Regions from separate parts of the Thermaerobacillus caldiproteolyticus genome, predicted to be linked through region 3. Evidence: riboswitches for the same ligand, from Rfam matches in the RefSeq annotation. Region 3 holds a riboswitch; each other region holds the start of a gene.
What was found. A riboswitch is a leader RNA that binds a small molecule or an ion and turns the genes downstream of it on or off. The one in region 3 is predicted to bind S-adenosylmethionine.
Positions count from the first base shown of each region.

Region 1: it holds a riboswitch for S-adenosylmethionine, as region 3 does, so the genes downstream of both, ISX45_RS01830 (methionine biosynthesis PLP-dependent protein) here and ISX45_RS18100 (YezD family protein) in region 3, are expected to answer to the same signal.
Region 2: it holds a riboswitch for S-adenosylmethionine, as region 3 does, so the genes downstream of both, ISX45_RS15295 (LLM class flavin-dependent oxidoreductase) here and ISX45_RS18100 (YezD family protein) in region 3, are expected to answer to the same signal.

Region 1 is NZ_CP064060.1:338,934-341,199, reverse strand. Features, by position in the region: gene metC (cystathionine beta-lyase) at 1-156, opposite strand, end outside; gene ISX45_RS01830 (methionine biosynthesis PLP-dependent protein) at 161-1,264, opposite strand; SAM riboswitch class I at 1,342-1,454, opposite strand; gene ISX45_RS01825 (hypothetical protein) at 1,638-1,859, opposite strand; gene ISX45_RS01820 (3-hydroxybutyrate dehydrogenase) at 2,014-2,266, opposite strand, start outside.
Region 2 is NZ_CP064060.1:3,053,787-3,056,052, reverse strand. Features, by position in the region: gene qoxC (cytochrome aa3 quinol oxidase subunit III) at 1-350, shown strand, start outside; gene qoxD (cytochrome aa3 quinol oxidase subunit IV) at 352-651, shown strand; SAM riboswitch class I at 748-855, shown strand; gene ISX45_RS15295 (LLM class flavin-dependent oxidoreductase) at 927-1,988, shown strand; gene ISX45_RS15290 (ATP-grasp domain-containing protein) at 1,990-2,266, shown strand, end outside.
Region 3 is NZ_CP064060.1:3,599,776-3,602,041, reverse strand. Features, by position in the region: gene ISX45_RS18105 (peptidoglycan-binding domain-containing protein) at 1-58, shown strand, start outside; SAM riboswitch class I at 454-564, shown strand; gene ISX45_RS18100 (YezD family protein) at 784-900, shown strand; gene ISX45_RS18095 (phosphoadenylyl-sulfate reductase) at 1,015-1,719, shown strand; gene ISX45_RS18090 (sulfate permease) at 1,734-2,266, shown strand, end outside.

The DNA.
Region 1 (2,266 bases), 480 kb from region 3:
GCCAGAACGGCTGTAATCGTATTTGCCGAATGTATCAAAATCGGCCTGATGAAATGTCGACGCGTGTTGAATCGGGACGCTCACCGCCCCGGTTTGCTCATCTACTTTCCATTTGTTATGAAGCAAATTTGTTTGAAAAGAGAACTCTTTTTTCACTTCGCTACACCTCTTTCATTTTTTCCAAGGCTTGCGACAAGTCGGCAATTAAATCTTCAACATGTTCGATGCCAACGGAAAATCGCAATAAGCGGTTACAGACGCCGTTGGCAATGCGAATTTCTTCTGGAATATCGGCATGTGTCTGCGTCGCTGGGTATGTAATAAAACTCTCGACACCCCCTAAACTTTCGGCAAACGTAATCACTTGTAAGTTCTGTAAAAAGCGATTAACCCACGCTTCATCGCGCAGGCGAAACGACAGCATCCCTCCCCGTCCCGGATACAAGACATCCGTAATATCTTCACAGGCGGCTAAAAATTCGCTAATTTTTCGTGCGTTTTCCTCGTGTTGTCTCATTCGCAGCGCCAGCGTTTTCATGCCGCGAATCAAGAGCCAAGAATCAAACGGCGAGAGAACGGCACCGATGGCATTATGATATTCCGCTAACTGTTGACAAAGATCCTCGCCCTTTGCAACAACTAATCCAGCTAATACATCGTTATGGCCGCCTAAATATTTCGTGGCACTATGGATGACAATATCAGCTCCTTGCTTAATCGGTTGTTGAATAACCGGGGTGTAAAACGTGTTGTCAACGATGAGAAGCAGTCCGTGTCGCTTCGCTAATTGCGCTACTTCTGTAATGTCTGTTTCTTGCATTAATGGATTGGTCGGGGTTTCCAGAAAAATCGCTTTTGTTTTTTCCGTAATCAAATTCTCCACTAATTGTATGTCGCGAAAATCTACATAATGAAAACCTAATCCGTATTTTCGCCATCCTCTTTCGAAAAGTCGATATGTACCGCCATAAAGATCAGCAGAAACTAAAAACTCATCCCCGCTTTCAAATAGTGCTAAAATCGTTTGAATCGCTGCCATCCCGGAACTGAACGCATAGCCGCGATCTCCGCCTTCCAGCTTTGCGATCGCTTCTTCGACAATTTTCCGGGTTGGATTGCCGGTCCGAATATAATCGAAGCCTGTTGACTGTCCGATACCTTCATGACGGTACGCGGTGGAAAAATAAACAGGAGGATTCACCGTTCCTGTCACGTTCTCACTTCTGTTTCCGATCTGCGCCAGTAATGTTTCCAGTTTCTCCATGCTTCTCTCCCCTTTTCCGGTAAAATAAAAAAAGCCTTCTAAGAAGAAGACTTTTTGCATACTCCACGAAGTGCTTCTTCTTATCTGCCGAATTGAAACCAATTCGCTGGATTTAGCACCTGGCCAATAAAACATTGGCTGGTTGCTGAAGCTTCACTGGGCCAGTTCCCTCCGCTTCTCTTGATAAGAATCCGTTTTCTGTTATTCATTTTTCAGATTTTCTTACAATGTAACTCATTCTCACAAATTTTTCAAGTAATTTTTAAAATTTTTATTCATCGTTATATACTGAATGATTCTGCGTAGAAAGCTCCAAACAGTGAGTTTTCTTTTCCGATATACGATTCGTTTACTTGCTGATTTATATAAATTATCAAAAAAATTGCGCTTCATTCTCTTTTACGAGATCAACAAGGTTTGAAGTACTTGTCAAAATCGGATTATCCATATTGTTAAAATTCGAGTGTATCCCTGCCATAAAAAAGAGTTTTTCCCCTAATACAGCCGCACCATATGGAGAAAGATCTTCCATGGCGTCTCCCAGAAAAGAAGGAACAACTTTGTCCCCTTTCTTAATCGTTGAAACACGTTCCATAACAGTTTCCCCAAGTTTTGAAAGCTAATCTATCTTACTTATAAAATCATTTTCATAACAAACACCCCAGTGTGAAGTAGGACCCAGGCAACAACTGCTCCTAGTATAAATTTCTTTTATTTTGAACTTCTCTATGACGAAAAGAGGCGATAGATTACTGTGCTGTATATCCCCCATCAATCACCGCAGCTTGCCCAGTAATGCCTTTTGCCCTTTCACTCGCTAAAAAAAGAGCGTAATCCGCCACCTCTTCCACACTTAATAGCCGTTTTTGTGGAACAAGCGGATAAATTACTTCCTCTAATACCTTTTCTAAAGGCACATTGCGCGTTGCTGCTAAATCTGTTAGTTGATTACGAACAAGGGGGGTGTCCACATATCCTGGGCATAATGCGTTAACAGTAATC
Region 2 (2,266 bases), 550 kb from region 3:
TGCGCCGCAACCGTTTAAAAGGATTGCTGACGTGGCTGATTATCACCCTTCTTTTAGGAGCAGGGTTTATTACGTTTGAAATTAGAGAGTTTATTGATTACGTCCATGAAGGCGCGACGATTCAGACGAGCGCATTTCTTTCGAGCTTTTTCGTGCTTGTCGGTACGCACGGGGCGCACGTGAGTCTTGGAATTGGTTGGATGATTTTAATTATTATTCAACTTCTCCAACGTGGTTTTACGCCGCGAACAGCGCGAAAAGTGTTCATTGTTAGTTTGTATTGGCATTTCCTTGACGTTGTATGGATTTTCATCTTTACGCTAGTTTACTTGACAGGGATGGTGATATAAGATGGCAACGAACGATCACCATGAAACATTTCCTTGGAAACATGTTATTGGATTCGTTTTATCCCTTGTGTTAACGTTCGCGGCATTATGGGTCGTATTGTCATCGGGATTAGCGACGAAATTGATTATTGGCATTATTGTGATACTGGCAATGTTGCAAGCGAGTTTGCAGTTGTTTATGTTTATGCATATGACAGAAAGTGATAGCGGGAAAATCCAAACGATTAACATGGCATATGCCTTTTTTATCGCGATTGTTATTGTGATTGGTTCAATTTGGGTAATGTGGTTTGTAGTGTAATAATAAAGCTGGTTTTCCATTTTAGGAAAGCCAGCTTTAAATATATTGACTTAAAACATAGTTTTGTGGTAGGATTACTGTAATTTAATAGGGAAAGTCTTATCAAGAGAGGCAGAGGGAATGGCCCTATGAAGCCCAGCAACCGCTGACATTGGTCAGAAAGGTGCTAATTCCAGCAGAACCGTTTGTTCTGAAAGATAAGATGAAGCGATGAACAAACTTCTTCTTATCGAAGAAGTTTTTATTTTTATAGAGTAGTAGAGGGGGAGAGTAAAATGAGATACGGTTTTTGGATGCCTATTTTCGGCGGATGGTTGCGAAACGTCGAAAATGAGCAAATGCCAGCGACATTTGAATATGCGAAAAAAGTCATTCAAGCAGCGGAAACATGGGGTTATAGTACGACGTTGATTGCCGAGTTATACTTAAATGATATTAAAGGTCCTGAACATGATTCACTCGAAGCATGGTCAACGGCTGCGGCATTAGCAGCGGTAACGGAAAAAATTGAAATTATGACAGCAGTACGACCGGGATTTCATAATCCGGCAGTGACGGCGAAAATGGCGGCGAATATTGATCATATTAGCAATGGACGATTTACGCTAAACGTTGTGTCTGCTTGGTGGGAAGAAGAAGCACGCCAATATGGGGGCATTTTTACGGCGCATGATGAGCGTTATGATCGTACAGAAGAGTTTGTTCAAGTGTTAAAAGGGATGTGGACAGAAGAGGTATTCCATTTCCGCGGGAAATTTTATGAGGTGCAAAATGCTCATTTGGCGCCAAAGCCGGTTCAAAAACCATATCCCATTTTGTATGCCGGCGGTGAAAGTGAGCGAGGCAAGCAGGCGATTGTTGAGCATTGTGACGCATATGTTATGCATGGAGGGACAGTGGAGGAAATTGCAAAAAAGATTGCCGATATGAAAAAGAGACGTGCGGATGCAGGAAAAGCGCCGTTCCGGTCATTTGGAATGGCTGCATTCGTCATTTGCCGCGACAGCGAAGAGGAGGCTCTCGCCGAATTAGAGCGCATTACTGATGTGAAACAATCAAGCGGTTATGCGGGATACAACGATTTTGTCAGCAAATCGCAGCTTGAATTGCAAGTGAAACTACAAGATTATTCTGTATCTAACCGCGGGTTGCGCCCGAATTTCGTCGGAACGCCAGAACAAATTGCCGAGCGCATTTTAGCTTATGAAGAAGCGGGAGTTGATTTATTGCTTTTACAATTCTCTCCGCAGCTAGAGGAGATGGAGCGGTTCGCAAAGCAAGTGATGCCTTTAGTAGAGGAACGGAGACAATTATCGGCAATCAAAGGAGGAAAATAAGATGAGTAAGATTTATATTATCCATGAAAACCGCGAATGGACAATTCATTTAACGAGACGATTGGAAGAATTAGATTTGCCTTATGAAGAATGGTTTTTAGATGAAGGAATTGTTGATTTATCAGTTATACCGCCAGAGGGAGTATTTTATAGCCGAATGAGCGCTTCTTCGCATACGCGGGATCACCGTTTTGCACCTGAACTGACGGAAGCTGTGCTTTCTTGGCTTGAACGACATGGGCGCAGAGTGCTGAACGGAAGCCGGGCGTTGCGGTTAG
Region 3 (2,266 bases):
GGCTTTTCCAAAGCGTACGGTCTCCGCGTTGATGGAATTGCCAGATCTGAAACATTAAGAAATCGTAAAACAGCGGCTGCATCATCAGGAATTCCCATTATCAATTAAAGCGACAAAGGCGCAATGTTACAGCGGGCATTAAAACATCTCGGCTTTGCCCCAAAATGTATGGATGTCATCTACGAAAAGCAAACGGAGACGCTTTCCACCTATGTATACCGCTTTGCGGGATTTATAGGGCAAATACAAGAAAAATTTATGCGTATGGAACTACAGCACAAGTGAGCGTTCTCATCAAACGTATGAAACAGCGGCTTTATAGCCACAATGTTCGCTTCAAGAGGGCGGTTTCTTTTTCATTCTCCTCCCTTTTTATTCTATCTAAAAATAATTCCTATCGAAAAACTCGGGTTGACTTTTGAAAGAATTATGTTAAAATTTTAGTCAATTCCATACTTATCAAGAGCGGCGGAGGGAACTGGCCCAATGAACCCCGGCAACCTACTTCTTCAGAAGCAAGGTGCTAAATCCAGCCAAATGGGAACCATTTTGGGGAGATAAGGTAGAATACGTTACCTCTTCAGTCTTTCCGAAATGGAAAGTTTTTTTATTATCAAAGTCAAAGGCAGTGTGATTCTCTCTCGATCCTATTGTTCTTCACGTGCGCTTCAGGGCGTGAAAGCGATTGGACTCAGAAGAGCTAACTGCCGAGCTAGACAATAAGAAAAGCCAAGATGGCAAGGAGGGACTGTTGTGGGCAACGATCAGCAACAACTCGAGACCATTTTTACAAAAATTAAGGAAATGTTAGATTCCATGAAGTTTGGTTCTATTACTCTTGTTATTCAAGACGGTAAAATTATTCAGCTGGAAAAAAACGAGAAAGTAAGATTAAGATAAATTAAAAAGTACGCTGACTAGACAAACTAGAGGCGGCTTCCCTTTTTTTGCATGCAAACCATAGAGGGGAAGATCGCCTTTTTTTATAGCAATCACATGTAGGGGGAACAACATATGTTAACGTATCATACGTGGGACGAAGAAAAACCGTCATTTTCAAGTGACAATGAAACAAAAGGAGCATTAGATGTTTTGGCTTGGGCATATGACCATTATCAAGATGATATCGTATATGCCTGTAGCTTCGGTATTGAGGGCATCGTCTTAATCGATTTGATCGCCAAAGTAAAACCGGATGCCGAAATCGTCTTTCTTGATACAGGGCTTCATTTTCGTGAAACTTATGAAACGATTGAAAAAGTAAAAAAGAAATATCCATCTCTTCGCATCATTATGAAACAACCAAACTTATCACTTGACGAGCAGGCAAAACAATTTGGTGATGAATTGTGGAAACATAATCCGAATAAGTGCTGTGAATTGCGCAAAATCGTGCCGTTGCGTGAAGTATTAACCGGTGTGTCCGCTTGGATCTCTGGCTTGCGGCGCGAACAATCGTCCACACGTCGACATGTCGAGTATTTAAACAAAGACGAAAAATTCCGATCGATTAAAATATGTCCATTAATTCATTGGACATGGAAAGATGTATGGAATTATGTTCATAAGCATGAGCTTCCGTACAACGAGCTCCATGATAAAGGCTATCCAAGCATCGGCTGCGAACCATGCACTTCCCCTGTTTATGATTTAGAAAACTTACGCTCGGGAAGATGGGCCGGACATGAAAAAATCGAATGCGGTCTTCATGAATCATAGGAGGAGCCGAAAACATGTTAATCACCATTGCTTTTATCGTCTCCTTCTTCTTCGCGATGAACATTGGGGCAAGCGGAGCGGCGGCCGCAATGGGAGTTGCTTATGGGTCCGGAGCAATTAAACAAAAGTATATCGCCCTTCTTCTTTGCGGCCTTGGTGTATTTCTTGGAAGTCTCGGCGGAGGTGAAGTCGTCAAAACCATTGGCTCCGGCATTATTCCTTCATCCATTTTAACGATTAAAATTGTCATTATTATTTTAACGGCTGCAGCAATCTCCTTATTTGCAGCGAACATTATGGGCATTCCTTTATCAACGAGCGAAATTACTGTTGGCTCTATTGTCGGCGTTGGAGTCGCCTATCAAGCTTTATACGTGCAAAAACTTCTTTTCATTGCTTCCATTTGGGTGATCATTCCCATTATCGCGTTCGCGTTCACCTTCGTCGTCGGCAAATGGTTTTTAAAGCTCAAGAAAAAGTATCCTCAAGTCGAACAAGGAACGTGGCAAAAAAGTTTTATGACACTACTCATTATTACCGGCTTTTT